2 linked regions of the Pueribacillus theae genome follow. The protein of the gene in region 2 interacts with the protein of the main gene of each other region in a pairwise test. Links are inferred from orthologs where the notes say so. Each region holds a gene or a part of one and is shown on either strand. Other genes may lie near its edges.

What was found.
Region 1: the proteins of ftsL (region 2) and DCC39_RS07765 interact in binary tests that used the Bacillus subtilis proteins (3 or more experiments, as listed by UniProt). The link is inferred for Pueribacillus theae from one-to-one orthologs.

The regions. Positions count from the first base shown.
Region 1 is NZ_QCZG01000012.1:55,348-66,184, reverse strand. Bases 1,560-4,486 are described here. They hold DCC39_RS07765 (FtsB family cell division protein), read right to left. Parts: upstream 3,250-4,486; coding sequence 2,869-3,249; downstream 1,560-2,868. Other genes in these bases: DCC39_RS07750 (RNA-binding S4 domain-containing protein), read right to left, coding at 4,268-4,486; yabP (sporulation protein YabP), read right to left, coding at 3,838-4,143; yabQ (spore cortex biosynthesis protein YabQ), read right to left, coding at 3,260-3,841; DCC39_RS07770 (S1 domain-containing RNA-binding protein), read right to left, coding at 2,365-2,802; spoIIE (stage II sporulation protein E), read right to left, coding at 1,560-1,848. Outside these bases: more of spoIIE, read right to left, coding at 1-1,559; more of DCC39_RS07750, read right to left, coding at 4,487-4,525; DCC39_RS07740 (putative polysaccharide biosynthesis protein), read right to left, coding at 5,917-7,506; spoVT (stage V sporulation protein T), read right to left, coding at 7,810-8,343; mfd (transcription-repair coupling factor), read right to left, coding at 8,508-10,837. UniProt on the Bacillus subtilis protein: Required for vegetative and sporulation septum formation. Required for the activation of genes expressed under the control of the sporulation transcription factors sigma F and sigma E.
Region 2 is NZ_QCZG01000001.1:80,875-90,329, reverse strand. What follows is about bases 4,564-7,436. They hold ftsL (cell division protein FtsL), read right to left. Parts: upstream 6,245-7,436; coding sequence 5,882-6,244; downstream 4,564-5,881. Other genes in these bases: mraZ (division/cell wall cluster transcriptional repressor MraZ), read right to left, coding at 7,273-7,436; rsmH (16S rRNA (cytosine(1402)-N(4))-methyltransferase RsmH), read right to left, coding at 6,268-7,197; DCC39_RS00485 (penicillin-binding protein), read right to left, coding at 4,564-5,861. In the rest of the region: DCC39_RS00495 (UDP-N-acetylmuramoyl-L-alanyl-D-glutamate--2,6-diaminopimelate ligase), read right to left, coding at 1-1,418; DCC39_RS00490 (stage V sporulation protein D), read right to left, coding at 1,709-3,631; more of DCC39_RS00485, read right to left, coding at 3,720-4,563; more of mraZ, read right to left, coding at 7,437-7,704; bacillithiol biosynthesis cysteine-adding enzyme BshC, read right to left, coding at 8,046-9,455. UniProt on the Bacillus subtilis protein: Essential cell division protein that may play a structural role. Probably involved in the regulation of the timing of cell division. Also required for sporulation.

The sequences.
Region 1 (10,837 bases), on a different replicon or contig from region 2:
ATCACTAATGGCTATGGCGTATTTGCCTGATGACAGTTCAATCGTTGAATAGCTGTCCCCCGAAACAAATGCACCGCCTTTCGCTGCATTGGCAAATCCAGTTTCCACAACATAGGCCTTGGCCGATCCGAACATGAGCGTACATAAGCCCCCAGGGTAATGGGCGTGCTCTTCTTTTTTAACGATAATCGTTTCTTTTAATATATCTGAAAGAAGCGGAGCGATGATCTTTTCTCCTTCCCCGTGCCCGCTGCATGATGATAATGTCATCTCGATGTCGGCTTGTCCGCTTTCAAGTGAATAAATATCAATCGTGTCAATTTCTAATCCGAGCCCGTAAAGCGACTCTACAATTTGATCTTCTTGGAACGCATGATGTTCCCGTTCCCTTTGGATTTCTTTTGCGAAATTGCCCATCACTTGCGACACCCCTAATAATTGGTCGGCAACAAGTCTTTGGCTTTCCGCTACTTTTTGCCGCAGCTTTACGTTCGCTTCATAAAAACTTAATTCATATTGAATGAGCTCCTTCACTTTTTTTGATTTGACGCAATGCTTGTCCCATTCGCGCTGAAACGTGAAATTTGTAGATGTTTTTTCGTAATTGTGCATCATTTGTTTCATAAAGTCATATGTTTTATCAAAGTGATTAACCCAGCAAGCTTCTTTTTTAAAACAAGTTTGGCAGCTTTTTTCGGTGACACGGCTCAAATAGTAATCGATTTCACTATTGTCTTTGCCATCCTCGTTTAGAGATGGCGCTTGAGTGAAACTGTTTGAAAGTGTTTGAAAGAGGGAAGAGAACTGTTCCACACGGTTTGCTGTGACGTCGCGTAATTTTTTTAAATATTGCTGCTGTTCCTTTGAATGTTCATTTGTCCCGGGAATATAGCGGGCAATTTTCTTAATGGCTGACTGCGGTGTGATAAGAAATAACAGAAAAGCTACAAGAGATTCCAATAACGCAGGATAGACGCTTGTTAATGTCTTTCCGCCATACATCCCAATAAGCAAAGTACCGACAATCAGCCCAATTCCAACGCCAAATTTTTTCCCTTCTTTCAGAAGTCCGCCAAGCAGACCCGAAAAAGCAAGTAAACTCATCTGGGACAAGCTTGCCACATCAGCAAGGCTTAAAATCAAACCGATGACAACACCGACCGTTGCCCCGATTGCAGCTCCCCCAATGAATGCAAGCAGCATCACGATGTATCTGGCAAAAAGATTTTCCAAAGACATGTCATAAACGGTCCACCCGATTGTTCCGGTTAAAATCGAAGCAAGTAAAATAATAAAACAAACGATCTCTTCATTACGCAACGTTCGTTTCAACGGTTTCAATGTTAAAAGCGGAATACTTTGTAAAAAGATCATCGCCAAAAGCAAACTTAGGCTCGACTCAACTGCCGCCACAATGAATTCCGTTGTCACCATACTTTGTTCGAAAGCCATAAACAAAACCCTTGAACTGAAGCCTGAGATAAGGACGAGTATTGGCAATGTTTTTAGCAAGTCCTTGCTTCGCCTCTCGATCATTTTATTCAAAAGCAAAAGAATCATAGCCCCTGTAGCTACAAATAAGCTATTTTCCAGTGAATAAAATGAAGCGCCAAGTATAACTCCAAAAAAGGTGACTTTGGCATATTCTCTTTTCAATAAAAGAATAGATGCGAAAAAGGGGATTGCAAATGGACTCATTTCATTCAAAATGACAGCTCGTCCAAGCAACAATCCAATCGCAAACACGAAAATTCCCGACTGAACAATCAACTTCTCCATCTTTACCATCAACCGCTTGAACCATAAAAATTGCAGATTAACACCTTTCATAACTGTTAAACTTCTCATTTCCCTATCATTCCTCTCACATATTTTTTCGTTCTCGTTTGGTTTACGTTTCATTAAAACATAGGATTCCTTCAATTTTTGTCAAATGAACACGGTTACATAAAAAAACTTATCGACGCGGTTCCCTATCCTTCCTGATCACCGACATTAGTTGACAGAAAATAGCGAAAAAATTATATCCGCCATTTAAAACGCGCAGACAATAAAAAAACGCATCCCAATTGGAATGCGTTTAACACGTAATGATAGCGGCGGAGGGGATCGAACCCCCGGCCTCACGGGTATGAACCGTACGCTCTAGCCAGCTGAGCTACGCCGCCATATGTTGATTGACACGAATTTGATTGTAACAAAAGATAAAGATTTTTGTCAAATAATATTTTCATATTTTAAATCATCATTTAATTTAGCGATTATTGTTGAGGCCAAAATGAACCGGAACGCTTTAACACAGCAAAAAAAGCACCGATCCCCCGGTGCTTTTTTCACCATGTATATATCAATTCAACAGCAAGCTTATGATCTTCTAGACCCTCGTCCACCTCGCTTGGAATCCGTTTGGCGTTTAAGCGTCGAGAGCCGCTCTTCGCTGTCTTTCAAAAATCGGCTTAGTTTATCCTCGAAAGTAGCGAATTGTACAGGAGAACCTCTAAATGACTTTCCGCCTTTTCGAAAGCCACCAGGTTTTGGGCCTCTTTTATACCCATCATTTTCCGGTCGCTCTGTCGCCTTTTTTATCGACAAGCCAATTTTGCCATCACTTTCAACTTGAACGACTTTCACTTCAACTTGCTCGCCAACTTTCAAATGCTCATGAATGTCCTTAACATAATTGTGAGCGACTTCACTAATGTGGACAAGGCCTGTTTTTCCATTTGGCAGCTCAACAAATGCTCCAAAATTTGTGATCCCAGTAACTTTACCTTGCAGCTTGCTGCCTACTTCAATTGACATGAAAAAAATGATCCTCCTTAAAAAAATAAACATTTTTCTTATTATACTCTTGTTAAAAACATTGTGTCAATTTGTCTCAGACTCAGGGGGCAATTTAAAAATGGTCTCTCCTTTTTTTGAAAAAAAGAAATCCCTTCTTGCAATTTCGCCGACATATTCATAGTCATTCAATTTTTTAATTTCTTCCCTCAAATCGATTTGTTCCGCGTTTACTTTTTTCAATTCCTGCTCCACCGCTTCTTTTTCTTCCAGCTTTTCATTTAACAGTTTGTTTTGCGAGAAAAAGATGGAGAAAAACGTGCCTGCAAGAATAAATGTTAACATACCGTATACTGCCAACCGGCGATAAAGGCCCCTTTGCCTGCGTTTTTGAATTTTGTCATAGACTTCACGCTCCTGCATATAGCGCGACGTCGTTTCTTGAAGTCTCCTCCTAGCACGACTCATAGAAAACCTCCTAAATCCGTCCAAACCACTTTTTAATCTTATTCTGCATGATTTTTAACAATCCTGCTACCCTTTTCACAAGATTTTTAAAAGATTTAGGAAGAAATCGCCAAATCATCTTCTGTATCCCATTTAAAGGGATCATTAAAATTTTAAAAATGAATAAGAAAATAGCAATGATCGTACTTCCAATAAACGTAATCAACATGAAAAGTAATTTTGTCGTTCCTCTTATCGGTTTTACAATAAATACATTGGATAGATTTAAAGCCACCCGGATCATGTAGTTCCCGAACCGGATAAAAGCATTTAAAAGTTTGTTATAAAACGACTGAAAAAGGGCTCGGTAAGCGGCAAACCCACAAAAAAGAGCGACAAAGATATAAAAGCGGATATCCCCTTCATTGACATACAATAATACGGTGAAAATGAGCAACCCTTGGACAACCCAAAATAAAATATCACAGAAAAACAGCACCCACGTCCAACGGTTCGGGTGCATAAAGCGGCCATACGTATCAACTGCCGCACCTATCCAGACGCCCATTAAAATCATGGATACCATCGTAAGAAACTGGACCGATAACGTCATTTAAACAACTTGCTAAAAAAGCCTTTAGCTTTATCCCCGTCGTGATCATCCAAATAAACAATATCGATAATTCTGCCGTTGATTAATACGATCCCTTGATCCACACTTAAATTTTCCATTTTTAACTGTTGCCCGCGGACTGCTAAAAACCCCATCACTGTTTCCAAAAGAAATTCTTCATTATCGAAGCTTTCGACATGCTTTACACCCGTAATTTCGAGCTGCTTTCGCCCTTTTAGGACAAGATTGTGATCTGGCTTTATATGCTTTTCATTCGCTTGTTCAAAATGGTTCCGTTCCATATGCCTTCCCCCTCTTTTCTGTTCATATATATGGGAGAAAAAACATTTTTAGAACAAGCATGCGAATACAGAAGTCGGAGATCAGAGGCCGGAAGCCAGAATGAAAAGATGAAAAGAACAAAAATTATTCTACCGGTTCTTCTTTAATCATTTCATACATGGAAGCCGCTTCTTCTTTTTTCGGCGCTTCTTTAATTTCTTTTACTTTAACTGTCACTAGCCTTTGTCCAAAGCGGATGGCAAGTTCATCGCCTTGTTTAACATTCGTCCCGGCTTTTGCAATTTGGCCGTTTACAGAAATTCTACCTTTATCACTCAGCTCTTTAGCCACTGTTCTACGTTTAATTAAACGGGAAACTTTTAGAAATTTATCAAGACGCATTCATCAATCTCCTCTTATTCCTTGTTTTTTTCTTTTTGCTTAACCTTTTTCCAAATTTCTTTCACTTCCGCCTCAGTCTTTGCATTCACATCTCCGAAGACGTGAGGATGGCGGCGAATCATTTTTTTCGTAATCGAGTCAATGACATCATCAATCGAAAAATACCCTTCATCTTCTCCAATTTGGGAATGAAGCATCACTTGAAGCAGCACATCGCCAAGCTCTTCAGCCAAATGATCCGGATCACCTTCGTCAATGGCTTCGATCACTTCATTTGTTTCCTCAATTAAATATTTCTTTAAACTCTCGTGTGTTTGCTTTTATCCCAAGGGCAGCCATTTGGCCCCCGCAATGCTGCAATCACGTCACGCAGCTTGTTAAAATCGCGATATAGCAATTCCTCATTCGTGACGGCAGGTACGAATACGGCTGTTAATTGGCTTAAGCCAATGTCGCGGTCAAGTTCATAAAGCGGGATTATGTTAACGGATTCCTCTTTGCTCCCCGCTGCTTCGACAACCGTGATTTCATAGTCATCCGGAAGAAGTTCCATTAACGTGAGCTTCACTTCGGAAGCCGTCATTTGATCGTATACTTGTGTAATAATAAGATGATTGCGAATTTGCAGCTCATTTCGATTCATACTTAATGCATCAACGATTTGGCACCCTTCAATTGGATCAATTTTTACTGCTGTAAACAGTGCATCAAGAAAACTTTGGCCACCACAAATTTCAATTTCAATGTCCGCTGCTTCTTGTTTGTTTAATAGCAGCTGAACAGTTCTTTCGGCGACAAGTGGATGACCCGGTACGGCGTAGACAACATTACTGGAACGAGATTCTCGTATAAGCGCTGCAACGATTGCGTCATACGTGTCATCGAAATTGGAATGCCGTTCATACACGCCGTCAAATGTTTGAAACGGAATGCCTTCATTTTCCAATGCAATGGCCGCTGGATGTTCTCGTGTCCGCAAAAAAAGATTGCTGCTATTTTTTAGCTTTCGATAAATGCCGATTGGCATTTGTTCAAGATCGCCGGCACCAAGGCCGATTATAGAAATGACCGGCAAAATAACACCCCCTTATTAGTGCGTGTTCAAAAGGAGGACAACGAGAGGCAAGAAGGTCGAGAAAGCGTAGCTCTGAGCACCGCAGCGACGAGCGATACTTCTATGATCCGCTGCGAGTTGCACCGAGGAAGCATGCTTCGGAGCAATGCTTGTAGACGCAGGTGCATAACTCCTTTCAATTAAATGAGGAGCGAAAGAGCAAGCTGACGAAGAGATTCGCAGCCTAAATTGAAGTTCGACTAAATACATCACGTCCTGTGATAACGTCGAACTGACTTACCTCCTGTAAGCCTCCGGACTTTTTGAACATCTTCTATTACTTGTTTTTTAGGATGGCAGTCAACTTCCCTACCTTTGGAAAATACGTTAGCTCTTCTTTCGTGAAGGTACGAAAAACGAACAACAAACTAAAGTAAGTGAGCACCGCGACAACGACAGAGGAAAGTGCAACGATTGCGGCTGCCATTCTGCCTGAACCGAGAACTGCTTCAATACCCGTTTTCCAAATGAACGTAACGATCGCCATCCCGATGGCGCTCAAAGAAATACGAATGCTGTAAAAGCGGTATCTTTTAAAAAGATTTAACTTTTTATTCACGTATAAGACGGAAAAGGCAGACATCCCGGCAAACCCGGCAACTGTTGCAACTGCCGCAGCCTCAATGCCAAATAACGGCATACATACAGTATTCATAAAGATTTTTACAAGAAGTCCGAACGAGATTATGAATAAAATCAGCCGAACTTTTCCGATCGCCTGCAGTACGGCAACTGCCGTCAATGCGACCGAACTAAACACGATCGTTATTCCAAGTATAGCAAGCATGGACGATCCGTTCGTATCTTTAAATAGCATCATATTCGTCGGTTCGATAATGACGAATAAGCCTACCGAAGCCGCTAAACCTGAAATAAAACTTATTTTTAAAGCAAACCCCGCCTTCTGGGCCGCTTCCAATAACCGATCTCTAACGATGTCCTTTACGATAAACGGGACAATAACAAGTGATAGTGACGTAGCGACTGTCAACCCTAGCTGCAGAAGGGGTTGTCCCCTGTCAAACATTCCTTTTGCCATTTTTGCTTCAACATCCGAAAACCCAGATGCTTTCAACTGATTAAAAATTGTTAGTGCATCCACGAATTGAAAGAAAATAAGGGCAAGCGAACTTACGGAAAAAATGAATCCTTCAAATAGCAGCTGCTTTATGATTTTCTTTTTTTCAATGGCTGGACGGATAGATGCCATTTTCCTGTGCTGCTTATTTCGTTTCCTTAAAAAGGATAATAAAACAAGCACACTAGCTGCACCGCCTGCAACCGAGCCGAAAGCAGCCCCTGCACCGGCTGCATATACACCGTATCCCCCGTACATAAAATAAAAACATAAACAAACGATGGCAACGACCCTGACACATTGTTCCGCAATTTGGGACATGGCGGTCGGAAGCATATTCTCTTCAGCCTGGAACATCCCCCTCAAAACGGAAATAAACGGAAGGAACAAAAACGGAAAAGAAATCATCCGGTAAGCGGACACTAGCTGCGGGTCACCGACAAATCGTGCAATGACAGGAGCCATGAAATATAAGATAAGAAATGACAAAATTCCGAGTGACGCAAGCAGCCAAAAAGCAACTGCAAGAACGTGGCGTGCTCCAGCCGGATCGCCTTTTGAAGCCCGTTCTGAAACAAGCTTTGAAATAACGGAAGGAAAACCGTACATTGCTAAAATAAAAGCGATGCCATAAAAAGGATATACTTGTTGATAAATATAATAACCGATATCGCCAGTAATGTTTTGATAAGGAATGCGGTAGCCAATGCTGAGAACTTTGGAGATAAGCGCCGCAAACGTTAATAAAACGGCACCGTCCAGTAGCCGCTTTCCGTCTTCTGCATTCATTTTGTGCACCTGCTCGATCCTTCTATTTTTGAATTACCTCCATAGTATAGCAAATCACGCCAAAACTTCCATTCCCTTATAAAAAATCGGCAAGCCTTACCGGCTTAAACAGAGGCGTAGTACACACAGAGTGCAACCGTTGCCCTTGCACTTGCTGCAAATGGAAACTTTCCTTGTGTGTTAAGAAAACCGCTGACGCGCCTTTTTTGGAGGTGAGAGGTGCGATTGGTCCAACTTTGTGTGCAAGTAAAATTTAGGCATTCTTTTAAAAGAAAGAGAGACGGCAACCACCGTCTCGATTTGTCACTGTTCCATTTGCCGCGCTAAAAAACCTGCGGCAGTCTCTGACAATTTTTTTTCAACTTCGCTCAGTGTATCGCCTTCTTTTGCAAGCATGACGACAGCACCTATTGGATCGCCATTTGCAATAATTGGGGCAATAACAAATGCTCCTTCATAGTCAGTTCCTTCGATAATCTCAGCACTTCCCTCTGATTGAAGAACTGTTTTTCTCTCACTCATGCTTTGCTCAACTGAACTGCCAAGCGCTTTGTTTAAATGTTCTTTTTTTGATCCACCGGAAACCGCGATAAAGGTATCCCTGTCCGAAATTAAAACGGTATGCCCTGAATGCTCTGACAATGATTCTGAGTATTCCTTCGCAAAATCTCCAAGTTCACTAATGGGTGAATATTTTTTCAAAATGACTTCCCCATCACGGTCAACAAATATTTCCAAAGGATCCCCTTCGCGGATTCTTAGTGTTCGACGGATTTCTTTTGGAATGACCACTCTGCCTAAATCATCGATACGTCGTACAATCCCTGTTGCTTTCATTTCTCAGATGCCTCACTTTCTCTGTTGTAAGAAGCTGGAATAGTCACGTAAAATGGTGCCAAACAAGCAAAATTCACCATTTCCTTTCCTTTATTATCCGTCGTAACGCCTGTCTTATTCACAAAAAAGAAAACACTGTGCAATTTTTTGCTTGAGATCTTATTTCAACTCGTCTGCGGTTGTTTAATCGCTGTTTTAAAGTTTTCTAAAAGTGTTAAAAGCAACCTGATGATTTCTTTATCGCTCTCGCCTTTTGTACGCAAAATGACTTTTACTTTTTTCCCTGCTGTACCAAGATGGATTCTTCGATCGATACTGCTTACGATGCCAAATAATTTTGAAGCATCAATCAGTTCGCCCGATTCCTCGGAAAACAAAATGACAAATTCCCCTTTTGACTCTTTAATTGATTCGATCCTCAGTTCTTTTGCACGGATTTTCATACGGGACATATCAAATAAATAGGCGACTTCATCCGGATAATCTCCAAATCGATCAATCATTTCATCTTGCAGGTCATCCACATCCTGTTCGTCCGACAACGCGCGGAACCGTTTGTACATATCAATTTTCTGCCGCTCATCACGAATATAACTCGAAGGAATGTAAGCGTCCATTTTCAGCTCAATTTCCACTGGCTGCGGTTTATCTGACGGCTTCTCGCCTTTCCGTTCTTCAATGGCTTCCTTGAGCATTTGTGAGTACAAATCAAAGCCCACAGAATCTATAAAACCATGCTGTTCCGCACCAAGCAAGTTACCAGCTCCACGAATGGATAAATCACGCATCGCAATTTTAAAACCTGAACCAAGCTCTGTAAATTCTTTAATCGCTTGCAGCCTTTTTTCCGCGACCTCTGTCAACACTTTATCCCGCTGGTAGGTGAAATAGGCATACGCCACACGATTGGAACGCCCAACACGCCCACGAAGCTGATAAAGCTGGGATAATCCCATCTTGTCAGCATCATAGACGATTAACGTATTCACATTCGGGATATCGACACCTGTTTCGATAATCGTCGTACTTACGAGTACATCATAATTCCCGTCAAGAAAATCAAGCATCACATTTTCAAGCTCACCCTCCGTCATCTGGCCATGTGCATGGGCGACGCGTGCCTCAGGGATGAGCATTTTGATTTGCTCTGCCATCCTTTCGATACTTTCTACACGATTATATAGAAAATACACTTGTCCTTCTCTTGCCATTTCCCGTTCAATCGCTTCACGAATCAGCGCCGCGTTGTATTCGACGACATACGTTTGGACAGGGAACCTGTTTTCCGGAGGCGTCTCAATGACTGATAAATCCCTTACGCCAAGCATCGACATGTGAAGCGTTCTAGGGATTGGAGTAGCGGTAAGTGTGAGTACGTCAATGTTTGCTTTCATTTTTTTGATTTTTTCTTTATGCTTTACCCCAAATCTTTGCTCTTCATCAACGACAAGCAAGCCTAAATCGTGAAAAACAACATCTTTTGATAGAATACGGTGAGTGCCGACGACGACGTCGATCGTGCCGTTTTTTAATCCTTTGAGCGTTTCATTTTGCTGTTTTTTCGTCCGAAACCGGCTAAGAACAGCAATATTAATGGGATGGTCGCTAAAACGCTCTCTCATTGTTTCATAGTGCTGCTGAGCTAGAATGGTTGTTGGCACAAGAAATGCCACTTGCTTGCCGCTCATAATTGCCTTAAAAATCGCTCTTAGGGCGACTTCGGTTTTTCCATAGCCTACATCCCCGCATAAAAGGCGATCCATTGGCCGCTCCATTTCCATATCTTTCTTTATTTCTTCAATTGCCCTTAGCTGATCCTCTGTTTCTTGATAAGGGAAAGACGCTTCAAATTCTCTCTGCTCCTCCCCGTCCTTATCAAACATAAACCCTTTACTAGCTTCACGCTCCGCGTACAGCTTAATCAATTCATCCGCAATATCTTCGACAGATGATTGGACGCGCTTCTTAACCCTCTTCCAATCGTTTCCTCCAAGCGAATAAATTTTTGGGACCTTCGCTTCAGAACCGACGTATTTTTGAACTTGATCGATTTGCTCAACAGGGACATAGAGCGTGTCGTTTCCTGCATATTTGATATTGAGATAATCTTTATGAATGCCGTTAATATCGAGCGTCTCAATCCCCAAGTATTTGCCAATCCCGTGATTGACATGAACGATATAGTCACCGACTTTAAGTTCAGAATAGCTTTTGATCCGTTCGGCGTTCGACATTTTTTGGGATCGTCGCTGTTTTCGGGTTCTTTTGCTAAAAATCTCTTCTTCTGTCACAACAGCAAGGCGTTGAAGCGGCAATTCAAAACCGCTTGATAGAGCGGATGTTAAAATTTGGATTGTTCCGCTTGCTAGCGGCCTCGTTCCATCAGATAGATGGGCTTCAATGCCGTAATCGTCCAAAATTCTTTCAAGCCGCTTTGCCCGCTCTTCGTTGGCGGCCAAAAAAGCAATTGAAAAGTTCCCTTTTTTCCACCTTT
Region 2 (9,455 bases):
TCAAAATGATAGATGTTCTTGCCGATAATCTGCTCCGTCTCATGACCTTTTCCAGCAACTAAAATGACATCATCCGGCTTCGCTTGCTGAACAGCATAGTAAATGGCCTCTCTTCGATCAACGATCGTAAGATAATCACCTTCTACATTTGCTGTTATGTCGTGCAAAATTTGCTCAGGATCCTCACTTCTCGGGTTGTCGGAAGTAAAAATCGCACAGTCAGCATATTGCATGGCGATCTCTCCCATGATCGGCCGTTTTGTTTTATCCCGATCACCGCCGCAGCCAACGACGACTGTCATTTTCCCTTTCGCAAATTCCTTAATTGTTTTTAAAACATTTAATAAGCTATCAGGCGTGTGTGCGTAATCAACAAGCACAGTGTACGGCTGGCCTTCATCAATCAATTCGAAACGGCCTGGCACACCTTCCATGCTTTCAAGACTTTGCTTGATCGAACGAAGGGATATGCCAGATGCCAGACATGCGGAGACTGCGGCTAACGCATTATAAACGCTAAAAGTGCCGATTAATCGCATATTGATGTCAATATCCCCAAATGGCGTACAAAGCAAAAAATTAGTTCCAGCGCCTGACAATTTTATATTTTTTGCTGAAATATCCGCCTCTTTTTCGATTCCATATGTGACTACTTCTGCTGCCGTAATCGTTTTGTAATAGGCTGAAGCTTCATCGTCATTATTTAAAACAGCAACTTTCCTCTGACATTTACTATATGTATTTCCTAGCTGGGAAAAAAGAATTCCCTTTGCTTGTTTATAAGCTTCCATCGTTTTGTGGTAGTCCAAATGATCCTGAGTTAAATTTGTAAAAACAGCGATGTCAAAGTCACAGCCTCTCACCCTGCCTAAATGAAGGGCATGTGAAGAAACTTCCATTACTGCGGCTTTCGTATCTCCTTCAACCATTTCGGAAAACATTTTTTGGAGAGTAAGTGATTCAGGGGTTGTGTTTGCTATGTCTCTTTCAACACCGTTGATTTTTGTATTAATCGTCCCAATTCTTCCTGTTCTTACTCCGCTGTCTTCTAATATTTTATCGATCAAATACGTTGTCGTTGTTTTTCCATTTGTGCCTGTGACGCCTATTACATTTAATTTTTTTGTAGGATATTCATAAAATACATCTGCAAGAATGGCCATCGCACGCTGCGAATCTTTTACTAAAATCGTAGGGACATCTAAGTTGACCGGACGCTCAACAACGAGTGCGACCGCTCCTTTCGAAACCGCCTCTTTGGCAAAATCATGTCCATCAACCGTAAATCCGTTGATACATATAAATAGATCATTTTGATTTACCTTGCGTGAATCCATTTGAATCGAATGAATTTCCGGATTCCCTTTTTTTAACCATTTTTTCACAAGTAAATGGCCGATCAATTTTTCCAGCTTCATGTATCCCAGTCCTCTCTGAAGCAATCTATATCCATTTGGTTAAGGTTATTCGTCAAAAACGATGGAGTAAATGGCTTACTCCACCGTTTTTGGCAAATAATCAGTTGTACGGCCTTGGGTGAATGTAAGTTTAGAAGGTAATTTAGAAGCCAAGCTCCGGCCGCTTGGCTTCACCGCCCCATTTATTTTACTACATTAAGGATCGCTTTCGTAGTCATTTTATTCGGTTCGTCAATCACTTAAGGCTTTCGCCATCCTTTGATAATCATTTTTTTCTAATCATTTGAAGTTCAATGTTTTTCACTTAAATATAAGCGAATGGTTGAACCTTCTTCGACTTTTTCGCCGGCTTTTGGCGATTGGTAAATCACTTTCTCGCCGGTTCCGGATGCATCGATTTTTAAATTGTAAAAAGCATTCCGGATTTCTTTAAGAGTTTGCCCAGTAAGATCCGGCACTTCGATCATTGGAGTGTCATTCCACGCTTTTTCTTTTTCAATTTGTTTTTTTCTCTTTTTAACGTCCATGACTTGCAGACTGTCGCCAATAATTTTACCGGCAATCGGAGCGGCGACGGTACCCCCGAATTGTACAATCCCTTTTGGATTGTCAATCGCAACATAGACAATAATCTCTGGGTCATCTGCCGGAGCAAAACCAATAAATGAAACAATGTAGTTATTTGTTAAATATTTTCCCCCGACAGCTTTTTGTGCCGTTCCTGTTTTTCCGCCGACACGATAGCCGTCGATAAACGCGTTTTTTCCAGTTCCCTTTGCAACAACGCTTTCTAGAGATTCACGGATTTTCTTTGACGATTCTTTTGAAATAACTTGCCGCTTCATCTTCGGTGTTATCTTTTCAACCGTCTCATTCGTTTTTGGATCGATCCATTCTTTTGCAATATAAGGCTCATATAAGGCCCCTCCGTTAATGGCGGCTGATACAGCGGTTATTTGTTGAATAGGCGTTACAGAAACACCTTGGCCAAATGATGTCGTTGCCAGTTCCACTGGCCCAACCCGTTCAAGGTCAAATAGGATTCCTGTACCTTCTCCCTGCAAATCAACACCTGTTTTTTCACCAAAACCAAATTTATGAATATAGGAAAACAGTTTTTCTTTGCCTAGCCTTTGGCCTAGCGCTACGAAGCCTGGGTTGCATGAATTCTCGACAACTTCTAAAAATGTTTGCTCACCATGCCCGCCCGATTTCCAACATCTTAGCTTGGCGCTACCGACTTTTATATGGCCTGGATCGTGAAAATGGTCATGCTCCAAGTCAACCTTTCCTTCTTCAAGTGCGGCAGCAAGTGTAATGATTTTAAATGTTGAACCCGGTTCAAACGTACTCCAAACCGGTTTGTTTTGATTATAGATTTCCGGTGCAATTTCCCGGAAGTTTTCCGGATTGAAATCCGGCCTGCTGGACATCCCTAAAATTTCGCCTGTCTTGGGATTCATGGCAATTGCCATGGCCCCATCCGGATGGTAAGTTGTCTCAGCAATATCCAATTCTCTTTCGATGATTGTCTGCACTTTTGAATCAATGGTCAGTTTTAAATTTAACCCGCTTTGGGGAGGTGTGTAGTCATCTGAAAGAAAAGGCAGGCGATTCCCTTTTGCATCTGAGTAATACTCAACTTGGCCTTTTTTTCCACTCAATTTTTCGTCATAATATTTTTCCAGGCCTGTTAGCCCCTGATTATCAATCCCCGCAAAACCGAGGACATGTGACAAATAGCTGCCAAATGGATAATGGCGCTTGTTATCTTCAGCGATATATACGCCAGGTAATCGCAATTTTCTTATTTCATTTGCCTTTTCATTTGAAATTTTTCGTCCTTCTGGATGAATCCACTGGGAAGATGAGGGTTTCGTAAGAATCTCATATACTCTATCTTTCTTCATATTAAGAGCGGACGCCAGTTTCTCAGCGGTATCGTTGGCATCCTTCACTTGCCTTGGCACGACAAGGATAGACGGAGCACTTATATTTTTGGCGAGCGGAATATCGTTGCGATCAAGAATTTCTCCGCGTTCTGCTTCAAAAGGAATATTTCTGCTCCATGAATCCTTTGCTTTTTCCGTTAGCCAATTCCCCTGTATTAGCTGTACATACCCTAACCTGGCAATTAAAACGAAAAACACAATTACGCCAATTACAAGCGAAAAAATAATCCTTTTCCGTACAGTAACATTTGAAACGCGCAAAGTGAGGACCTCCCTTACTTAACTCGTTTCAATATATGCTTGTACGAAAATAATTAGACGCCGCTCACTCATTTTGTTTTTGTTTTGGCTACTCTGGAGGAGCAAGCTGTATCGTGATTTGATCCTTTTCTCTTACTGATTCTTTTGGCTTTATACTTTGTTTAACAACATAGCCGGAACCATTTATTTTCGGTTCCAACTGCAGGATTTCAACGACTTTCAAGGCGTCCGCCAAAGACCACCCTTTTAGATTCGGCATTTTAATTTCTCCGTCGCCTTTTAAAATGATTCGTTCTCCATTTAAAACAGATGAACCCGGATAAGGAATCTGTTCCTGTATCAAGCTATCTTTGTTGCCTAAAGCCTCGACTTTAAACCCTTTATTTTCAAGTTCTTTTCTCGCTTCTTCCAACTTTTTCCCAGCATAATCTTCCAGTTCTAAGCCATAATTACTATTTTTCGAAAGAGCTTTCTTTGAATCCTCAGATGCATCTGGTTCGATATTTAAATGCTGTAAACTGTTTTTCGTAATCGATGTAAATAGCTTTCCTGTTGCTTGAGAGCCTGTTTCGAAGCCTTTAAGTTTAGGGCGGTCTACGGCAACATAAACGACTAACTTCGGATCATTTTTAGGTGCCATTCCTATAAATGAATAAATATTTTTTCCCCATCCTTTCATATATCCGCCATTCGGAGATGGGATTTGTGCAGTCCCCGTCTTACCGGCAATGTCGTAGCCTTCAATCGCAAACGGCTGTCCTGTTCCATCTGTTACAACAGTTTCCAGAATGTCTAATACTTTTGATGCCGTTTCTGGAGAAATGGGCTTGCCTGTTGATTTTGGCTTGTTTTCTAGGATGATTTCGTCTGTTTCAGGGTCTATGATTTTTCGTGTAACATATGGACGCATCATCACGCCATTATTTGCAATCGCAGTCGCTGCCTGAATTTGTTGTATCGGCGTAACAGCTGTACCTTGGCCAAAGGAAGTCGTTACTTTTTCAATCTCAGCTTCATAGCGGAAAGCACTGTTTGCTTCATCAGGCAAATCGATTCCCGTTTTTTCGCGAAAACCAAACTTTGTCAAATACTGGTATAGACGATTAAAGCCTAACTTTTCTTTCGCCAACTTGGAAAAAGCAACGTTTGATGAGCGTCTTACGCCTTCATCAAAGGTAATGCTCCCCCATCCCTCACCATTGTTATGGTCAGAGATGACACCACCGGCAACTTTGTATTTTCCAGATTGATACTTTTCCTGTCCGTTGTATACTCCCTCTTCAATCGCGGCGGCAAGGGTAAATACCTTCATTGTGGAACCAGGCTCAAAACGGGAGGAAATTGCATCATTTGAATAGTTTGCAATATCTCTTTTATTCGGATTAAAACTTGGCCGGTTCCCTAAAGCTAGAATTTCACCTGTCTTTGGATTGGCAACGATTGCGATTGCTCTTTCCGGCTTGTATTCTTTTTCAATTTCATTTAATGCCTGTTCAACGAAAAGCTGAATATTTTCATCAATTGTTAAATAGACACTTTTTCCATTTTGGGGCTTTTCTATTTTTTCATCTGGCACAGGCAGCTTTGTTCCGCTTCCATCGCGTTTAAATGTAACCGATCCATTTTTTTCTATTAAATATTTATTCAAACTTTTTTCAAGGCCCATTACCCCTTCCTGGATATCAGACTGTTCATTTTCATTCACAAATCCAATGATATGTGACGCGAACACCTGATTAGGGTAATATCTTTTGGTCTCTCTTTCAAAACCGATCCCCGGGAGATTTAATTCCTCTATTTTATTTTTTTGCTTTTGCGTAAGTTTGCGGCCGTAAGCGCCAAACTCAACTTGAAAGCGCTTCTTTTGCTTTAATATTTTTTCTAGATTTTCTTTTGAGGCACCTAAAATAGGCGCTAGCTGTTTCGCAGTTTCTTCAGGATCCTTCACGTGGTTTGGATAAGATCGATCGAGAATCGCATAAATCGTATAGGAAGGAATATCTTGCGCAAGGACGTTTCCTTTCCGATCATAAATGGAGCCTCGGTGGGCTTCTAACGTTTTGGAAGTTGTCCAAAGTTCTTGGGCAAGCGTATTTAATTCTTTTCCGTCTACTTCTTTCGTTATTTCGATGTATAAAAATCTTGTAAACAATAAAAGAAAGAGCAGCACAAACAAAATTACAACACTGGCTGCTCCTTTATTAATATTTTTATTTTTCATTTGTCCCATTTTTATCACACTCGCGTAGCTTACTCTGTGATGACCTTTACATTCTCTTCATTTAATTCCAAACCCAATTCATTTTTTGCGATATTAAAAATCCGATCAGGATCGCTCAACTCTGTTACTTGCAATTCCAAATCCTGGTTTTCGCGGGTTTTTGCATCAATTTCTGTCTGAACAGCTTGAATGTCCCGATTTATTGAATTGATCGATGAATAATTTGAAATAACAAAAACGGAAGCAAGGAAAAAAGTAATCGCAAGAATCGCTAATAATACGACTTCCCCTTTAGTTATTCTACCTTTTTCGACAACAACTGTCGATGTTTTCTTTACATGCTTTTGAGCATGTTGCTGTTTTCTCCTCGTTTGAAAAGCCAAATTATCCAAAATTTATCCCCCTATCGTAAAATTTAACACTTTTCCGCAACCCTGAGCTTTGCTGAACGCGCTCTTCGGTTATGTTTAATCTCTTCTTCCGTCGGCAAGATGGGTTTTCTCGTAATCAATTTTACTTTCGGTTTGTATTCATCCGGAATGATAGGAAGCCCTTGCGGAAGTTCCGGGCCTGTGCTTTCCTTTTTAAAAACTGTTTTACATATTCGATCTTCTAGAGAATGAAACGTAATAACAACGATTCTCCCTGCCGGGTTTAATAGTTCGATCCCCTCTTTTAGCCCGGCTTCAAAAACTTTCAGTTCATCATTCACTGCTATTCTTATTGCTTGAAATATTCTTTTTGCCGGATGCCCGCCTTTTCTCCGGGCAGGCGCTGGAATGGCTTCTTTAATTATCTCAACGAGCTCACTAGTCGTCTCTATCCGTTTCTTTTGTCTTGCATATCCAATTTTTCTCGCAATTTGCTTGGAAAATTTCTCTTCGCCATAGTGAAAAAAAATGGAAACAAGCTTCTCATATTCCCACTCGTTTACAATTTCCTTTGCTGTGAGGTGTGCATTTTGATCCATCCTCATGTCTAATGGGGCATCGTGATGATAACTAAATCCCCGTTCAACCTCATCCAATTGCGGGGAAGAGACACCCAAATCAAAAAGAATGCCATCTACCATCGTTACATTTCGGCTGTTTAATTCTTCTTTTAAAAAGCGAAAGTTGTTACGGATAAAAGTGAAATGATTATGATGGGAAAAATATTGCTCGGCATGGCGAGCGGCCGTTACATCTTGGTCAAATGCATAAAGATGTCCGTTAGGCGATAATTTTTCCATGATTTTTGCACTATGCCCACCTCTTCCAAACGTACAGTCAACATAGATGCCATCAGGGGAAATATTAAGTTGTTCAACTGCTTCTTCTTTGAGTACTGTTTCGTGTCCGTTCATACGTCTCCCACACTTGGTTGTCCAAAAAAAGACTAGAGTCTCCTGGCTCTTTTTGAAACATCATTCAATAAATAGCTACAATTCAAAGTCAATTAAGCTTTCAGCAATTTCACCAAAAGATTCTTCAGAGTCATTGTAGTAATCTTCCCAAACAGCATTGCTCCAAATTTCAATTCGATTTGAAACTCCGATGATTGTACACTCTTTTTCCAATTTGGCATATTTCCGGAGTGTCGGCGCAATATTGACTCTTCCCTGTTTATCTAGTTGGCATTCCATTGCCCCTGAAAAAAAGAATCTTGTAAAAGCTCTTGCATCTTTTTTTGTAAAAGGAAGCGATTTAAGCTTTTCTTCCAACACTTTCCATTCTTCTAAAGGGTAACCAAATATGCATTGATCTAGTCCTCTAGTGAGCACAAATGTTGAGCCAAGTTCATCGCGGAACTTTGCAGGAATGATCATTCGTCCTTTTTCATCAATGTTATGTTCATATTCCCCCATGAACATGGCCCAATTCCCCCACTTTCATAATCTAATCTACCACATCCCCCCACAATGTACCACACTCTTTTTTTACTATTTCCATGAAAAAAGAAAAAATCCTGCCAAAGCGGCAAGATTTTATTTTATAGTGCGTGTTCAAAAAGGAGGACAACGAGAGGCAAGAAGGTCGAGGAAGCGCAGCTCTGAGCAACACAGCGTATGTTTGTAGGATACGTGAGGAGCGGAAGAGCAAGCTGACGAAGAGATTCGCAGCCTATTAAGGAAGTTCGACTAAATCATCACGTCCTGTGATAACGTCGAACTGACTTACTTCCTGTAAGCCTCCGGACTTTTTTAACATCCTCTTATATATAGATGATATGATGTTTATCATTCTCCAAATCAAGGATTGTAAATAATTCATCGATGAAACTTAACCCATATTTATTTAAAAAATAAAAAATGTTCCAGCTGCGTTCTTGCATGCCCCCGTTTGGAACGAGGGAAGCTTCAATGGTATCGAATGCCTGTAATTCATTCAAGTAACGCTCTTTATACATTCGCTCAATTTTCCTTTCCATAAAGTCAATTTGTGACATGATAAACAATCGGTTTTTCTCGGACAATTTTCCTAAATTCCGATCATTCTCCCAAGCAAATTTTCTTAACTTCGAATGAGCGAGATCGATCATATTTCGTGTTTCTTGAATAATCGATTCAAGATCATTGTTTTTTCGGCTTTCAAGCCATTGATTTCGAAACATTTCTACACCAGAAGTTAATATATTCTCTACCGACAAATGAAATTGTTCAAGCATTTTATTTATCTTCCGCTCTACGACTGTAAGATTCATACGCGGAACGACCGGCGGCATTTTTCGATTCATCACTTCGAATAATAGCTTAAGCTGTGCCCAATATGTAATCTCCCCGGGGCCTGCTACAAACGCTAGTGTCGGAAAAAGAAAATCCTGCATTAATGGACGGGTGACAACATTGTTGCTTAATAATTCTGGACTTTCCCTACTAATGTTGACTAGTTCCTCTTCCGTGAATTGACGATCTTTTTCTTTTAAATAAAACATATTGTCTTGATTTTTATGTAAAAGTTCTCTTTTCCCGTTTAGATGGTAAAATAAATGAACACATTCAGCATCTGTTTCAATGATCGTCGGATAATCCAGCTTCCCCATTAGGCTTTCTTGCTCTTTTAAAGCTGCTTGCAGTTCATTCGTTTTACGGATCATTTCTTCAAAAAAGACGGCTTCGATTTTTCTTGCTTCTTCCTGATTTGAATCAATAAAAATAAGGCCATATTTTTGAAAAAAGTGAGACATCACGTGAATAAAAAAGGCGCTGATCGTTTTTGAAACATGGATTTTCTCTTTTAAAAGCTTCATCATCTCGGAAGTATGGGCGGATTCTCCAAAAAAAGAAAATATTTCTTCTACCCATTCTTCCATTGAATCTTGATCAAGTGTAATATCAGAAACTGGTTGTTTATCCACTTGCTTATTCGGAAACTTCTTTTTGATTAGCTTTCCATCTTTTTCTACCCAAATATGATTGATCTCTTGGTAATCATGGTCCTCTCCCGCTACCCAAAAGATAGGGACAACCGGGGTTTTCAGTTGGTCCTCGTATGCTTTAGCCAATTGAATCGTCGTGATAGCTTTATAAATTGTATAAAGCGGCCCGGTTAAAAGGCCTGCCTGCTGTCCCGTAATAACTACCGTACAATCATTTGCTTGTAATTTTTCTATGTTTTCAAAGAC